2 regions of the Streptomyces sp. 4N124 genome follow, and region 1 is predicted to be linked to the other one. Evidence: riboswitches for the same ligand, from Rfam matches in the RefSeq annotation. Region 1 holds a riboswitch; the other holds the start of a gene.
What was found. A riboswitch is a leader RNA that binds a small molecule or an ion and turns the genes downstream of it on or off. The one in region 1 is predicted to bind cobalamin.
Positions count from the first base shown of each region.

Region 1 (7,626 bases):
GCTGGCGTTGTCGGCGACGGTGATCCGGAACGGGTAGGGGAACGTCTCCCGCAGGTGCGCGTGGAGCCGCCGTACGCTCCGCTCCAGATCGGCCTCCTCGTTGAACACGGGCACGACCACGTCCAGGACGGGCTCCGGGTGATGCGCGGGGAGCGGTGCCGGGCGAGGCAGCCGGTCCCTTCCCATGAAGGCGACGGTCCCTGCGTTTGTCATGGTTCGTCCTTGTCTGCGCTCCGGCGCAGGGTGTGCGGAAGGCACACGCGGCGCGGGGTGATCGCTGGGGCGGTCGAGTGGGGTTCTAGTCGGCCGAACCGATGACGGACGACTCGGGGGCCGACGGCTCCCCTGTCTCCGGCACGCCCACCGTCGATGTGGGTGGCGGACTGGTCGCGCTCGTGGCGCCATGCCCAGTGGCGCCCACGGACGGATCCCCGGCGTCCGAGGTCGCGCTCCCCGTCGACGTGGGGGGTGCGGTGGTGGGCCCATGCGGGTCCACCGAGCCGGTCGGGGACGGGGTCGCGCTCGGCGACGGGTCCGGCGGCGAGCTCGTGCTCGCCGGGGACGACGGACTGGCGGCGGGCCGCGGGTGGGGAGCGCTGGGCTCGTCCCTGACCTGGCCGTTGGGCAGCAGGAACAGCCCGACGCCGAGTCCGGCGACCGCCAGTACGGAGCCGACGGCCGCCTGTGCCGCGCGGGCCCGGCGGCGTGCTCGTACGCCCGCCCGCAGACGGTCCTGATGCTTCGGCTCGTAGGGGGTGTGCTCCTGGGTGTCGCGCATCAGCTGCGCCAACTGCCGCTCGAAGTGATCCATGACTTCTCCCTCACCCCACCGGCTCGATGACATCGGCCAGAATCCGGCGCAGCCGCGCCACCCCACGCGAGGCGTGCGACCGGGCCGTGCCGACCGGGCAGCCCAGCACCTGGGCGACGTGCGCCTCGGGCAGGTCCTGGTAGTAGCGCAGCACCACCGCGGCCCGCTGCCGGGCCGGCAGTTGGGCCAGCGCGGCCTCCAGCCGGGAACGCTCCGCCACGGTCGCGGACACATCGCCCGTCACCGCCACCTCGGGCAACTGCTCCACGGGGCGCTCGCCCCACCAGCGCCGCCGGGCCGAGCGAGCCGCCGCTCGCGACAGCACCTTGCGCACGTAGGCCTCCGGGGCCTCGTCGGCGATCTTCGGCCAGACGAACCACAGCTTGACCAGGGACTCCTGCAACAGGTCCTCGGCCCGGTGCCGATCGCCTCCGGTGAGCAGACGCGCCAGATGGAACAGCCCCGACCAGCGGGCGGCCACGAACTCGTCGAACTCACCGGCCCGATCTTGTTCCATCCGCGCTGTCCCCAGTTCTCGCCGGCTCGCCTACACAAGGGAGAAGGCACTGACAGTCCCTCCACGCTGCATTCACAGCCGGTGATCTGGATCACAACGAAGCATGCACATAACCAAGTGAATGTGAAAAACTGACGCATAAGGCACCCGAGGAGACCCGGTGAGCAACCCTGGCGACAGGCTCGACTACGAAACGCTACGGCGGGACCGCACAGGTCAGGCCGAGGCGTTCGACGCCATCGGCAACCGCTACGACGAGGCCTTCCCGCACAAGGAAGGGCAGGTCGCGGCGGCCGCATGGCTCATCGGCTCCCTGCCGGCCGGGGCCCGGGTGCTGGACCTGGGATGCGGCACCGGGCTCCCGACCGCGCGCCAGCTGGCCAAGGCGGGCTTCGAAGTGGTCGGGGTGGACCTGTCGGACGGGATGCTCACGCTGGCCCGCGGCCATGTGCCCACCGGCCAGTTCCATCAGGCGGACATCGCGGACCTGCGGCCCGGCGGCCCCCTGGACCTCGGCCGCTTCGACGGCGTGGCCGCGTTCTTCTCCCTGCTCATGCTCCCGCGCGCGGAGATCCCCCTCGCCCTGCGCACCGTCCGTCATCTGCTGCGTCCGGGCGGCCTGCTCGCCCTGTCGATGGTGGAGGCCGACGTGGACGACTTCTCGATCCCCTTCATCGGAAGGAGCATCCGCGTCTCCGGCTACCTGAGGGACGAGCTGCGCGAGGTCGTCGAGACGGCGGGCTTCGAGATCGGCGACGAGTCCTCGTACACCTACGCTCCGGCGGTCGCCGACATCCAGCCCGAGGTACAGATCTTCCTGCACTGCCGGCGCACGCCCGACGGCTCCTGATCCGCTCGCTGGGGCGCGGGCCGCACGCCCGGAAGGACACGCATGACGAAGCAGCTCGGAACCGGTGACGACACCGGGGACCCTGCGCCCGGTGCGCAGGACCTCGCCGCTGTCATGCGTCGGCCGCAGCCGTCCGGCTCCGAGAACCGCGGCGTGACCGTGCGCCCGCCGGCCGCGGACGCTCCCGCCGGACGCGCACCGGGCGACGGACCGGACGTCACCCCGCCGCAGACCGACAGGCTCCGCTATCTCGACGCCGCGACCCGGCAGATCGCCCGCGGCATGAACCTCGACGAGACGCTGTACGAGCTGTGCCGCGCGGCCGTCCCGGCGTTCGCCGACACGGCGTTCGTCCACCTGTACGCTCCCCTGCCGGTCGGCGACGAGATCGGCGCGGCCCCCAAGATCCTGCGGCTGCACACCGTGGACCATGCTTCCCTTCGGGTCCCCGCCGGCCAGGGCGCCGAGTCACCCGCGCCGAGCGCGCACCCCCTCCAGGCGGCCGAGGTCGTACACCCGGCCGCCACCGGACTGCTCGCCAAGCTGCTGCAGGACGGACGGCCGGTGTTCGGCAACGACCCGGGCGTCGCCTCGGCGGCGGCCGAGTTGCTCGGGAGGGTGCACATACCCTGGTCGACACCCCCCGGGCGACGGCTGATCATCGCCCCGCTGCACGGCCGCAACCACGCCCTGGGCAGCGTCGTCCTGATCCGCGGACGCGACCGGCCCGACTTCACCGGCGACGACCTGCTGGTGGCCTCCCAGCTCGCCACCCACACCGCCCTCGGGCTGGACAAGGCGATGCTGTACGAGCGTGAGGCATCCGTCGCGGACACGTTGCAGCGCACGATGCTCCCGCCGTCGCTGCCGGAGCCGCCCGGGGTCCGGCTGGCCAGCCGCTATCTGCCGGCCTCGCGGACCGCGCAGGTCGGCGGGGACTGGTACGACGCGATCCCACTGCCCGGCAACCGCGTGGCCCTGGTGATCGGCGATGTGATGGGCCACTCCATGACCTCGGCCGCGATCATGGGCCAGCTGCGGACCAGCGTGCAGACCCTGGCCGGGCTCGATCTGCCGCCGGACGAGGTGCTGCACCACCTCGACGAGCAGGCGGGGCGCTTGGGCAGCGAGCACACGGCGACTTGTCTGTACGCGTTGTACGACCCCGTACTGCACCGGCTGATCGTGTCCAGCGCCGGCCACCTGCCGCCGGTGCTGCTGCGTCCCGACGGCACCGTGGAGGTGCTGAACGTCCCGCCCGGAGCGCCGATCGGTGTCGGCAGCGGCGGATTCGAGTCCGTCGAGACACACGCGCCGACCGGGGCGACGCTGCTGCTGTACACCGACGGCCTGGTCGAGTCCCGCGACTCGGACGTCATGACCGGCGTGGAGCGGCTGTGCGGCCGGCTGCGCGCGACCGGCCCGAAATCCGCGCCGCCGACCCTGGAAGACCTGTGCGACCAGGCGCTCGGCACCCTGGGCGCCGGTGGCCGGGACGACGACATCGCGCTGCTCGCGGCCCGGTTCGAGGGCATCCTGCCGGAGACCGTCGCCTACTGGTACATGGCTCCGCGCCCGCAGACCGCGCGCCAGGCCCGCCGGCTGACCCGCAGGACCCTGCACGGCTGGGACCTCGACGACCTGCTGGAGTCCACCGAGCTGATGGTCAGCGAGGTGGTGGCCAACGCCGTGCGCTTCGCCTCCCGCCCGATCACCCTGCGGCTGCTCTGCACGGACGTGCTGCGCTGCGAGGTCGGCGACGACTCACCCGCGGTGCCGAGGATGCGGCACGCCCGGCTCAGCGACGAGGGCGGGCGCGGGCTGTTCCTGGTCGACCAGCTGGCAGAGCGCTGGGGAGCAACTCGGGTGAGTACGGGCAAGGTTGTGTGGTTCGAGCAGCAACTGCCTCCCGCGGGTTAAGCTGGCCGACGCAGCTGGTTCGCCCCGTCAGCCAGGCGGGATGCGTCGCAAGAGGGAACCCGGTGAAATTCCGGGACTGCCCCGCAGCGGTGAACGGGAACGACCGCCGTCATACGCACTGGGTCCATGAAACGGCCCTGGGAAGCGACGGCCAGTAGATGTCTCCTCGTACGACGACGAGACGTGCCCGTGAGTCCGAAGACCTGCCAACTGCCCGTGCGCGAACCACTCGTGCGCGGACATCCCGGTGACCTCGAGGGCGGGTCGGCGTACCACCGAGCGAACGGCCAGTGGCCGTTGCCGTCCGGTTGGTCACCCTTCGCGTTCTCGTCCCGTCTCCGGGATCTCAGGGATTCATCTCGCGAAGGAGATCTCCGTGACAGGCAAGCCCGCAGCCGCGGCAGCACGGGCCACCGTGTACGGCTACCCCCGCCAGGGACAGCACCGGCAACTGAAGAAGGCGATCGAGGGCTACTGGAAGGGCCGCGTCACCGCCGACGCCCTCCGCGCCACCGCCGCCGAACTGCGCAGCGGCAACTGGCGGCAACTGGCCGGGGCCGGCATCCACGAGGTGCCGACCGGTGACTTCTCGTACTACGACCACGTCCTCGACACCACCGTCATGGTCGGCGCGATCCCCGAGCGGCACCGGCCCGCAGTCGAAGCGGACGCCCTGGACGGCTACTTCGCCATGGCGCGCGGCACCCAGGACGTGGCGCCGCTGGAGATGACGAAGTGGTTCGACACCAACTACCACTACCTGGTGCCGGAGTTGGGCCCGGACACGGTGTTCACCGCGAACTCCGCCAAGCAGGTCACCGAGCTGAAGGAAGCCCTCGCCCTCGGACTGACGGCGGCCCGACCGGTCCTGGTCGGCCCCGTCACCTACCTCCTGCTCGCCAAGCCCGCACCCGGCGTGGCCGCCGACTTCGACCCGATCACCCTCCTCGACCGGCTGCTGCCGGTGTACGCCGAGGTCCTCGCCGACCTGCGCGCCGCCGGCGCCGAGTGGGTGCCGCTGGACGAGCCCGCCCTCATCCAGGACCGCACCCCGGCCGAACTGGGCGCCGCCGAGCGGGCGTACCGGGATCTCGGCGCCCTCACCGGCCGGCCGAGGCTGCTGGTCGCCTCGTACTTCGACCGGCTCGGCGATGCGCTGCCGGTGCTGGCCAAGGCCCCGGTCGACGGGCTCGCGCTGGACTTCACCGAGGCCGCCGCCGCCAACCTGGACGACCTCGCCGCGGTCGGCGGGCTGCCCGGCAAGCGGCTGGTCGCCGGCGTGGTCAACGGCCGCAACATCTGGGTCAACGACCTGTCGGCGTCGCTCGCCACGCTCGGCACCCTGCTGGGCCTGGCCGATCGGGTCGACGTCGCGGCCTCCTGCTCCCTGCTGCACGTCCCCCTCGACACGGCGGCCGAGCGGGACATCGAGCCGCAGATCCTGCGCTGGCTCGCCTTCGCCCGGCAGAAGACCGCCGAGATCGTCACCCTCGCCGAGGGCCTCGCCCACGGCACCGACGCGATCACCGCCGAACTCGCCGCCAACCGCGCCGACCTGGCCTCCCGCGCCCACTCCCCCATCACCCGCGACCCGGCCGTACGGGACCGCGCCACGGCCGTCACCGCGGCCGACGCCCGCCGCTCCCAGCCGTACGCCGAGCGGGCCGCCGCCCAGCGGGCCCACCTCGGCCTGCCGCCACTGCCGACCACCACCATCGGCTCGTTCCCGCAGACCGGCGAACTGCGCACGGCACGCGCGCACTTGAAAGCGGGCCGGATCGACACGGCCGGCTACGAGGAGCGGATCAGGGCGGAGATCCAGGAGGTGATCTCCTTCCAGGAGAAGACCGGGCTTGACGTCCTGGTGCACGGCGAGCCCGAACGCAACGACATGGTCCAGTACTTCGCCGAGCAGCTCACCGGCTACCTCGCCACCCAGCACGGCTGGGTCCAGTCCTACGGCACCCGCTACGTCCGCCCGCCGATCCTGGCCGGCGACATCTCCCGTCCCGAGCCGATGACGGTGCGCTGGACGACGTATGCCCAGTCCCTCACCTCGCGCCCCGTCAAGGGCATGCTCACCGGCCCGGTCACCATGCTCGCCTGGTCCTTCGTCCGCGACGACCAGCCGCTCGGCGAGACGGCCCGACAGGTCGCGCTGGCGCTTCGCGACGAGGTGAACGACCTTGAGGCGGCGGGCACTTCGGTGATCCAGGTCGACGAACCGGCCCTGCGCGAGACCCTGCCGCTGCGCGCCGCCGACCACCGCGCCTACCTGGCCTGGGCCACGGAGGCGTTCCGCCTCACCACCAGCGGCGTGCGCCCGGACACGCAGATCCACACCCACATGTGCTATGCCGAGTTCGGCGACATCGTCCAGGCCATCGACGACCTCGACGCGGACGTCATCAGCCTGGAGGCGGCCCGCTCCCATATGCAGGTCGCCCGCGAACTCGCCGGCCACGGCTATCCGCGCGAGGCCGGACCCGGCGTGTACGACATCCACTCCCCGCGCGTGCCGAGCGCCGAGGAGGCGGCCGAACTCCTGCGCACCGGCCTGAAGGCGATCCCCGCCGACCGGCTGTGGGTCAACCCCGACTGCGGCCTGAAGACCCGCGCCTGGCCGGAGACCCGTGCCTCGCTGGAGAACCTGGTCGCCGCGGCCCACACGGTCCGCGCCGAACTGCCCACGCCCTGACGACCTGCCTCCCACCGGCCGGGGCCGCACCGCGCGCCCCGGCCGGGTTCAGCGCACGACCCCGCAGCAGAGGTGAATGCGCATATCGGGACGAATGGATTTCGCTACAAGTTCCGAAATTATTCGTGACGGGTGCGCCACTTGGCCGAAATGCGCGCTCCATACCTTCCTGGAATCGCACCTCTGCCCTCAGTGCCTTCAGGAGACAGGAGCCCCCGCGTGCCCCATTCCCTGCGCCGCGGCGCCCTTCGGCTGACCGCCGGTATAGCGCTCATCTGCACCTTCGCCCTTGCGGGCTGCGGGCGCGGCGGTGACACCGCCGCGACGGGCACCGCCGAGCCCGTCGACGACTCTCCGGCCACCGGCAGCGTCGATGTCTGGGCCGCCCAGGGCGACGCCGATGTGCTCGAGAAGGTCATCGAGCCCTTCAAGGCCGACAACCCCGACGTCAAGGTCAATTTCACGCTGATCCCGAACGGCGAGTACTACACCAAGCTCCAGTCGGCGGTCGCGGCGGGCAAGGGACCCGATGTCGCCCAGTTCTTCCCCGAGTCGCAGGCGCAGTTCCTCGACCCGTCGATCCTGCGGCCCGTGCCGGACGGACTCGTCGACAAGGGCAGCTTCTTCAAGAGTCTCTGGGACGCCGGTGTCGCGAAGAACGTGGCCTATACGGTCCCCTGGTACGCCTACACCTACGCGCTCGTCTACCGCTCCGACCTCGCCGACAAGGCGGGCGTGAAGGCGCCGACGACATGGACGGACACGGTTCCCTTCCTGAAGGCGATGCAGGACGCCGGCGCGGTACGTGGCCTCGGGGCCGACATCGGCTG
Region 1 covers NZ_JBQQBS010000011.1:34,255-41,880, reverse strand. Annotated here, with positions in the region: gene ACTWQO_RS13855 (glycosyltransferase) at 1-213, opposite strand, end outside; gene ACTWQO_RS13850 (hypothetical protein) at 299-811, opposite strand; gene ACTWQO_RS13845 (SigE family RNA polymerase sigma factor) at 822-1,328, opposite strand; gene ACTWQO_RS13840 (class I SAM-dependent DNA methyltransferase) at 1,489-2,178, shown strand; gene ACTWQO_RS13835 (SpoIIE family protein phosphatase) at 2,221-4,098, shown strand; cobalamin riboswitch at 4,097-4,323, shown strand; gene metE (5-methyltetrahydropteroyltriglutamate--homocysteine S-methyltransferase) at 4,475-6,796, shown strand; gene ACTWQO_RS13825 (extracellular solute-binding protein) at 7,016-7,626, shown strand, end outside.

Region 2 (7,626 bases), on a different contig from region 1:
CGTCACGGAGACATCGTCGAAGCGGATCATGGATTTTCCTTTGGAGCGGGGACCAGGAAAGCGGGGAGCAGGGCGAGGAGTACGGCTGCCGCGGGCCAGAGGGGGAGGGTGGGGGCGACCAGGGGGACGAGGCCCGGGTGGAGTGCGGCCGGGTCATGGGTCCCGGCGAGGGTGAGGGCCGCGGCCACGGCCACGCCGGATGCGGTGACCAGCCAGGCCTGCGCGCCCCACGGGTCCGGGCGGTAGCGGGTGCGCGGGGAGCGGCGGCCACCGAGGTGGAGTCCGGCGAGGGCCGCGGCGACTCCGGCGAGCAGCACCGGGAGGCCGTATGTGCCGCCTTCGGCGGTGAGGAGTCCGTACGTTCCCGCGCAGACGCCGAGCAGGCCGCCGAGGGTGAGGGCGGTGGTCGTACGGCGGACGGCGGGCGGGACGTCGGCGGTACGGCCGTAGCCGCGGGCGTCCATCGCGGCGGCGAGGGCGACGGAGCGTTCCAACGCGCCCTCCAGGACGGGGAGTCCGACGGTGGCGAGGCCCCGGATGCCCCTGTCGGGGCGGCCACGCAGACGGCGGGCGGCGCGGCGGCGCTGGACGTCGGCGATGAGGTTCGGCGCGAAGGTGAGGGCTACGACCACTGCGACGCCCATCTCGTACAGCGCGCCCGGGAGGGACTTGAGGAGACGGGACGGGTTGGCGAGGGCGTTCGCCGCGCCCACGCAGATGAGGAGCGTGGCGAGGCGCAGGCCGTCGTAGAGGGCGGCGAGGAGGGACTCCGCCGTGACCTTTCCGCCCAGGCGGATGCCCTGTGCCCAGTCCGGGAGGGGGATTTCGGGGAGGGTGAGGAGGGTGTGCGTGCCGGGGATGGGGGAGCCGAGGGCGATCGCGAAGAGGAGGCGGATGGCTATGACGGCGAGGGCGAGTTTGACGAAGGCGGTGTAGGAGCGGGCGGTGGGGGTGTTGGCGCGGCAGGTGGCTACGACGTAGGCGGATGTGGCGATGAGGAGGGTGAGGAGGAGGGGGTTGGTGGTGCGGGTGGCGGCGGTGCCGAGGGAGAGGGACCAGAGCCACCAGGCGCCGGGGTGGAGTTGGGGGCGGGGTCGGTGGCGGGGGGTGGGTTCGCTTACCGGCGCTGGCCGGGTGCCGCCTGCGCCCACCCGTGCCGCCCCAGCGGCACGACTGCCCGCAGGCTCCGCAGATTGGCGACTAGCCATTCCGGCGCCGCCTTGCTTGCCACACCGCCGCTGCGCCCAGCAAGGCCACCACCCCCGCGCCCGCCAGCAGTCCCACCGACGGACCGCCGTCCTTCTTGCCCTCTGCCTTGCCCTCTGTCTCTGTCGGTTTCGAGGTGCTGTTGTTCTCCCTCGTCACCGGCTCCCCGCACCCCGTCTTCGGATAGCCCGCGATGGCGCAGAGGAGGGCGTTGGTGTTGTAGCGGAGGGGTTTGGCGACCGTGGCCAGGGCCTCGGCGGTGGTGGCGTCGGGGGAGACCACCGCGCAAGCCCTACGGGGCTGTGGTGGGGTTTCTCGTCGGGGCGCGTCCGTCGCCGTACCGAAGTCGAGGACCAGGGCGATCCGCTTCTTGCCGTCCTTCGGTGGGGTGTTGGCGCAGATCGAGGCGAAGTCGGCGGTGCCGCGGGGCTTGGTCGCGTCTGCCGAGTCCTCGCTCACGGCGAAGCGGAAGCCCTGGACGTCGCCGTCGGAGGGGACTGCGGTGGACGGGCCCTGCGTGGCGTACGTCCACGTGTTTCCGTCCCGGTCCCAGAACGACCAGTAGCGGTAGCCGACGGCTTGCGCCTGCCCGGTGCCCAGGGCCAGGACGAGCAACGTCAGCAGCAGGGCCGCGGCACGGCGGAGCCTCACCGCTGCTGCCTCTTGGTGCGGCCGCTGAGCAGGAAGCCGATGCCGATACCGGCGACGAGACCGACGCCGACGATCCACCAGACGTTGGAGGAGGAGTCGTCGTCGCTCTCCTCGGCGGGCGCGGCGGCCTGGTCGGTGGTCTGCGGGGCCGGGCCCGTCGCGTTGAGCTGCTTGACCAGGTCCGTGCCGCCGAAGTCGCGGGGGTCGGTGCCTGTGGCGTGGGCGGCGAGGATCAGCTGGGCGTAGGCGGCGGGGCCGTTCTGCTTGGCCCAGGCCGCGGAGTTCTGCTTGAGCCAGGTCAGCGGCTTCTGCGCCGCCTTCGGGCCGCCCGTCACGGCGAGGGCGACGACCGCGTCCGCGGTGTTGCCGTAGTCGGGCTGGTCCTCGGCGCCGGCGAGCGCGGACTTCAGGTAGCCGTCCTTGCGTACCGTCTCGGCCAGGTAGGACGCGCCGTTGGCGGCGGCCTGGTCCGGGGTGGGTCGGGTGGCGTCGGCGCAGGTGAGGTCCGTGTCGGCGGCGGTCTTCGCCGACTCCATGCTCATGCCCTTCATGCCGACCACGGCCGCCGCCGTCGCATCCGCGTTGGCGGTCAGCTTGCCCTTCTTGTCCGGCTGGTAGGCGAAGGCGCCGCCGTCGGCGCACGGCAGGGCCAGCTCGCGCAGGGCGTCGTAGGGCGACTTGCCGCCGGTCACCGCGGTATCGGGGTCCTGGCCGGTGGCGTTGAGGGCGCCGATGGCGACGGAGGTCGAGTTGGCGTCGCTGGGTCCGCCGGGGGTGTAGCCCCAGCCGCCGTCCTTGTTCTGCACGGACTTCAGCCACTGCGCCGCCTTCACGGCGACGTCCATGTGATCGCCGTCACCGGCCAGGGACAGGGCCTGGGCCGCGGCGGCCGTGCTGTTGGTGTCGACCATGACCTTGGCGTCACAGGCCTTGGCGGGCTCGGCGCGGAAGGCCGCGAACGCCCCGTTCTCGCACTGCTGCCCGAGCAGCCAGTCGATGGCCTGGGCCGCGGGCTTCACGTCCGACTTGATCTGCGCGATCAGGGCCAGTGACTGGCGCCAGACACCGTCGTACGTCGGGTCGGTGCTGCCGTACAGCCCGTCCGGTACCGCTGCCGACGGGGAGGGGGACGGGGCGGCGACGGCGGGCGTGGCCGCGCCGATCGCGACGAGGGCGGCCAGGACCGCGGCGCTGCGGCGGACGTTCATGATCGGCGGGTGCCTCTCCCTGCAGGGAGCCGGGCAGCACGGGACACCCCGGGCGGCTCGGCTCCGTATACCTCGACGGTGCCGTGCACCGGCCGGTTGCCGGTACACCTGAGCCGGTCACGATCCGCACGGGGCAGTCCGGCTCACCGGCTTTCGACGACCGGTTCACGGTTGCGGGTCAGCGCCGGATTTGCACCGGCTTCCCCCCGTACGGGTGTGATGACGACCTGCCCACTCTACCGGCCCGTACGCGAACGGCTGAGGGGCGGCTGTGCGCCGGGCTAGGTTCGGCGCATGCAGCCACCGGGGAGACTGCTCGGCTCCGGCCGTGACGCCGACGTGTACGAGATCGACGCGGCGTGGGTCCTGCGCCGCAGCCGGCAGGGGTGGGGGAACGCGGCGGCCGAGGGCGCCGTGATGGAGCACGTGCGCGCGTACGGCTACCCGGTCCCGCAGGTGCGCCTGTCCGACTCCTCACGTACCGACCTGGTGATGGAACGCCTGTCGGGCCCGACGATGCTGGAGGCGTGCGTCGCCGGTTCGCTGGGTCCGGAGCAGGCCGGCGCAATCCTCGCCCGCCTCCTCCGCGACCTGCACACCATCCCCGCCCGCCGCTCCGAGACGGCCCGCATCCTCCACCTCGACCTGCACCCCGAGAACGTCATCCTCACCGCCGACGGCCCCCGAGTGATCGACTGGACCAACACGGAGGAGGGCGACCCGGCGCTGGACTGGGCCATCTCGTCGACGATCCTCGCCCAGGTCGCCGTCGCCGACACCCCCCTCGCCGCCCCCGCCACCACCCTGCTCACCGCCCTCCTCACCGACCCCTCCCACCTCACGGAGGACGCCCTGACAGAGGCCCGGCGACGGCGCGCGGCCAACCCGACGATGAGCCTTCGGGAGGTCGAACTCCTCGGCGACGCAGAGGCGTTGATCCGGTCGCTCATGCTCTAGGCGTCGGCCCGGCGAAGGCGAGGAAGAGGGTCCGGGAGGCCAGCAGCCAGGTGCCTTCGGCGGACCTGCGGAAGGCGTCTTCATAGTGGCCGACCTGGACCGGGGGACCCGCCGGTGCCATGCCGCCCTTGTGGCCGTCGATGCGGTGGGTGGTGAAGTACGAGGTTGCGGTCGCCGCGTCCGGGGAGGTCACCGTCACCAGGATGTTGGTCATCATGCGGCGGGACAGTCGGTCGGCGGGGCGGGAGCAGAAGTACTCCCGCAATGCGTCCCGTCCCTCGATCAGCCGCTCGCCCTCCGGCCACTCCCACCTGCCGTCCTCGGTGAACAGGTCGGCGACGGACGACGGTTCACCGAGGTCGAGGCGGTGGACGAAGTCGATGATCAGGCGTTCACAGGCGCGCTCGGCAGCCAGAAGGTCATCCATGGTCATCAACCAAACCTACGCACGCCGGCAGCTCACACCGCCACATACGCCACCGGATCCGTCCCCGTCACCGCCTCCGCCCGTCCCAGCTTCACCAGCCTGCGCAGATGGGCCTCCGCCTCCGACACGGCGATGTTCCTGGAGCCGTACGGGATCTGGTCCCAGGGGCGGTTCCACTCCATGCGTACGGCGAGTTGCCAGGGGGTGAGGGGTTCGGCGAGGAGGGTGAGGAGGCTGGTGAGGCGGTCCTCGTGGTGGGTGAGCAACTCCCGTACGCGGGCGGGTGCGTCGGTGAAGGTGTGCTGGTGGGCGGGGAGGACCTCGGCGGGGGCCAGGCGGCCCACGCGTTCGAGGGAGTCGAGGTAGTCGCCGAGGGGGTCGGTGACGGTGGCGTCGTCGGGATCCTCGTACAGGCCGATGTGCGGGGTGATCTCGGGGAGCAGGTGGTCGCCGGAGAACAGGCGGCCGTGGCCCGGGAGTTGGGAGGGGTGTTCCTCTTCCAGGTGCAGGCATACATGGCCCGGTGTGTGGCCCGGCGTCCAGATCGCGCGCAGGCGGCGGCCGGGGAGGTCGAGGAGTTCGCCGGGGACGATCTCGCGGTCGGGCAGGGCGGGGGAGAGGCCGGGGACGCCGGAGCGGAGGCGTGGGGTGCGCAGGGGCGCGATGTGTTCCTCGGGGGCGCCGACCGCGGTGAGTTTGCCGGTCATGTACGAGGCCCAGCGCCCGGGACCGGTCGAGCGGGCCCGTCGTACGAGTGCCGTGTCCGCCTCGTGCATCGCGATCCACGCACCGGACGCCTCACGGACCTTGGCGGACAGGCCGTGGTGGTCGGGGTGGTGATGCGTGATGACCACGCCGTGAATGCCGGCCGGTGAAGTCCCGCATGCCGCGAGCCCGTCGGCGAGCGTGTCCCACGACGTCGGGTCGTCCCAGCCGGTGTCGATCAGAACCGGTCCGCGGTCGGTGTCGACGACGTACACGAGCGTGTGCCCGAGGGGGTTGTCGGGGATGGGGACCTGGATCGACCGCACGCCACCGCCGTGATCGGACACCTGCGCCATGAGCTCCCCCATCGCCGTCTCCCGGCCACTATAACTAGAACGAGTTCCGAAGGTAGCCCGAGTCATCCGTCCCGGTGGTGTGAGATCCGTGGACTCCTCGGAATGGAACTGGTATCAGTTCTCGTATCTGATGAAGCGTCAGAACCGGCAGAGTCAGCTCGCGGGAGGCAGTCGGCCATGACCGAGCTCGTGGAACACGGACAGCTGTTCATCGGCGGGGAGTTGACCGACCCCCTGGGCAAGGATGTCATCGAGGTGATCTCGCCGCATACGGAAGAGGTCATCGGACGCGTGCCGCACGCGTCGCCGGCCGACGTGGACCGGGCCGTCGCCGCCGCGCGCACCGCGTTCGACGAGGGACCCTGGCCGCGGATGTCGCTGGACGAGCGGATCGCGGTGGTCACCCGGATCAAGGACGCGATCGCCGTACGGCACGAGGAGATCGCCCGCGTGATCTCCTCCGAGAACGGATCGCCGTACTCCTGGAGCGTCCTCGCGCAGGCGCTCGGCGCGATGATGGTGTGGGACGCGGCGATCACGGTCGCGCGGGACTATGTGTACGAGGAGACGCGCACCGGCGTGCTCGGCCGCATCCTCGTGCGCCGCGAGCCCGTCGGGGTCGTCGCGGCCGTCGTCCCCTGGAACGTCCCGCAGTTCGTCGCCGCCGCCAAGCTCGCGCCCGCGCTGCTCACCGGCTGCACGGTCGTCCTCAAGCCGTCGCCCGAGTCGCCGCTGGACGCGTACATCCTCGGCGAGATCGCGAAGGATGCCGGGCTGCCGGAGGGCGTGCTGTCGATCCTGCCGGCCGACCGCGAGGTCAGCGAGTACCTGGTCGGGCATCCCGGCGTCGACAAGGTCGCCTTCACCGGCTCGGTCGCCGCGGGGAAGCGCGTGATGGAGGTCGCCGCGCGCAACCTCACCCGCGTGACGCTGGAGCTGGGCGGCAAGTCGGCGGCCGTCGTGCTGCCGGACGCGGACGTCGAGACAGCGGTCGCCGGGATCGTCCCCGCCGCCTGGATGAACAACGGGCAGGCCTGCGTCGCCCAGAGCCGCATCCTGCTGCCACGCTCCCGCTACGACGAGTTCGCCGAGGCCTTCGCCGCCGCCGCGGGCGCGCTGGTGGTCGGCGACCCGCTGGACACGGCGACCCAGGTCGGCCCGCTGGTGGCAAAGCGCCAGCAGCAGCGCAACCTCGACTACATCCGCATCGGCCAGGAGGAGGGCGCCAAGATCCTCACGGGCGGCGGGCGTCCGGCGGGGCTTGAGCGCGGCTGGTACGTCGAGCCGACGCTCTTCGGCGATGTCGACAACTCGATGCGGATCGCCCGGGAGGAGATCTTCGGGCCCGTGATCTGCCTCCTCCCCTACGGCGACGAGGACGAGGCCCTGAAGATCGCGAACGACTCCGACTACGGGCTGTCCGGCAGCGTGTGGACGGCGGACGTCGAGCACGGCATCGAGGTCGCGCGACAGGTCCGTACCGGCACGTACTCGGTGAACACCTTCAGCCTCGACATGCTGGGCCCGTTCGGCGGCTACAAGAACAGCGGGCTGGGCCGGGAGTTCGGGCCGGAAGGCTACGGCGAGTACCTCGAACACAAGATGATCCATCTCCCGGCGGGCTGGGAGGCGTAGCGACATGGGCGACCGCTGGCAGGTCGAGGTCGACCGCTCCATCTGCATCGGCTCCGCCCAGTGCATCCACCACGCCCCGGACGGCTTCCGTCTCGACCCCGGACGACAGTCCCACCCCGTCGACCCCGAGACGGACGCCAACGAACAGATCCTGGAGGCGGCGGAGAGCTGCCCGGTGGAGGCGATCATGATCACCCTGCTGGGCAGCGGGGAGCCGGTGTTTCCGCCGGAGGATTAGTCGGAAAATTTCTATTCAGGGGGTTCCATAGCGCCCTGAGCGTTTTATCCTGGTTGTAGGCCTACGGGACGAGTGAGGGAGTCCAACCGGAGTAGCCGACTCTGGCGGCAGGCAGAGGCCACCGCCGGTGCCGACGTCGACGGTCGGGCTGAGAGGCCGGAAGGTCGTAGTAGTCGGACGACCGGAAGGCGACCCCCAGTCACCTGATCCGGGTCATACCGGCGAAGGGAACCCGTCTCGTAG
Region 2 covers NZ_JBQQBS010000058.1:58,360-65,985, forward strand. Annotated here, with positions in the region: gene ACTWQO_RS39090 (ABC transporter ATP-binding protein) at 1-30, opposite strand, end outside; gene ACTWQO_RS39095 (energy-coupling factor transporter transmembrane component T) at 27-1,151, opposite strand; gene ACTWQO_RS39100 (SCO2322 family protein) at 1,201-1,857, opposite strand; gene ACTWQO_RS39105 (prenyltransferase/squalene oxidase repeat-containing protein) at 1,854-3,065, opposite strand; cobalamin riboswitch at 3,185-3,311, opposite strand; gene ACTWQO_RS39110 (phosphotransferase) at 3,360-4,022, shown strand; gene ACTWQO_RS39115 (nuclear transport factor 2 family protein) at 4,012-4,455, opposite strand; gene ACTWQO_RS39120 (MBL fold metallo-hydrolase) at 4,482-5,510, opposite strand; gene ACTWQO_RS39125 (aldehyde dehydrogenase) at 5,688-7,145, shown strand; gene ACTWQO_RS39130 (ferredoxin) at 7,150-7,383, shown strand.
Region 2: another riboswitch for cobalamin. It lies ahead of ACTWQO_RS39105 (prenyltransferase/squalene oxidase repeat-containing protein); the one in region 1 lies ahead of metE (5-methyltetrahydropteroyltriglutamate--homocysteine S-methyltransferase).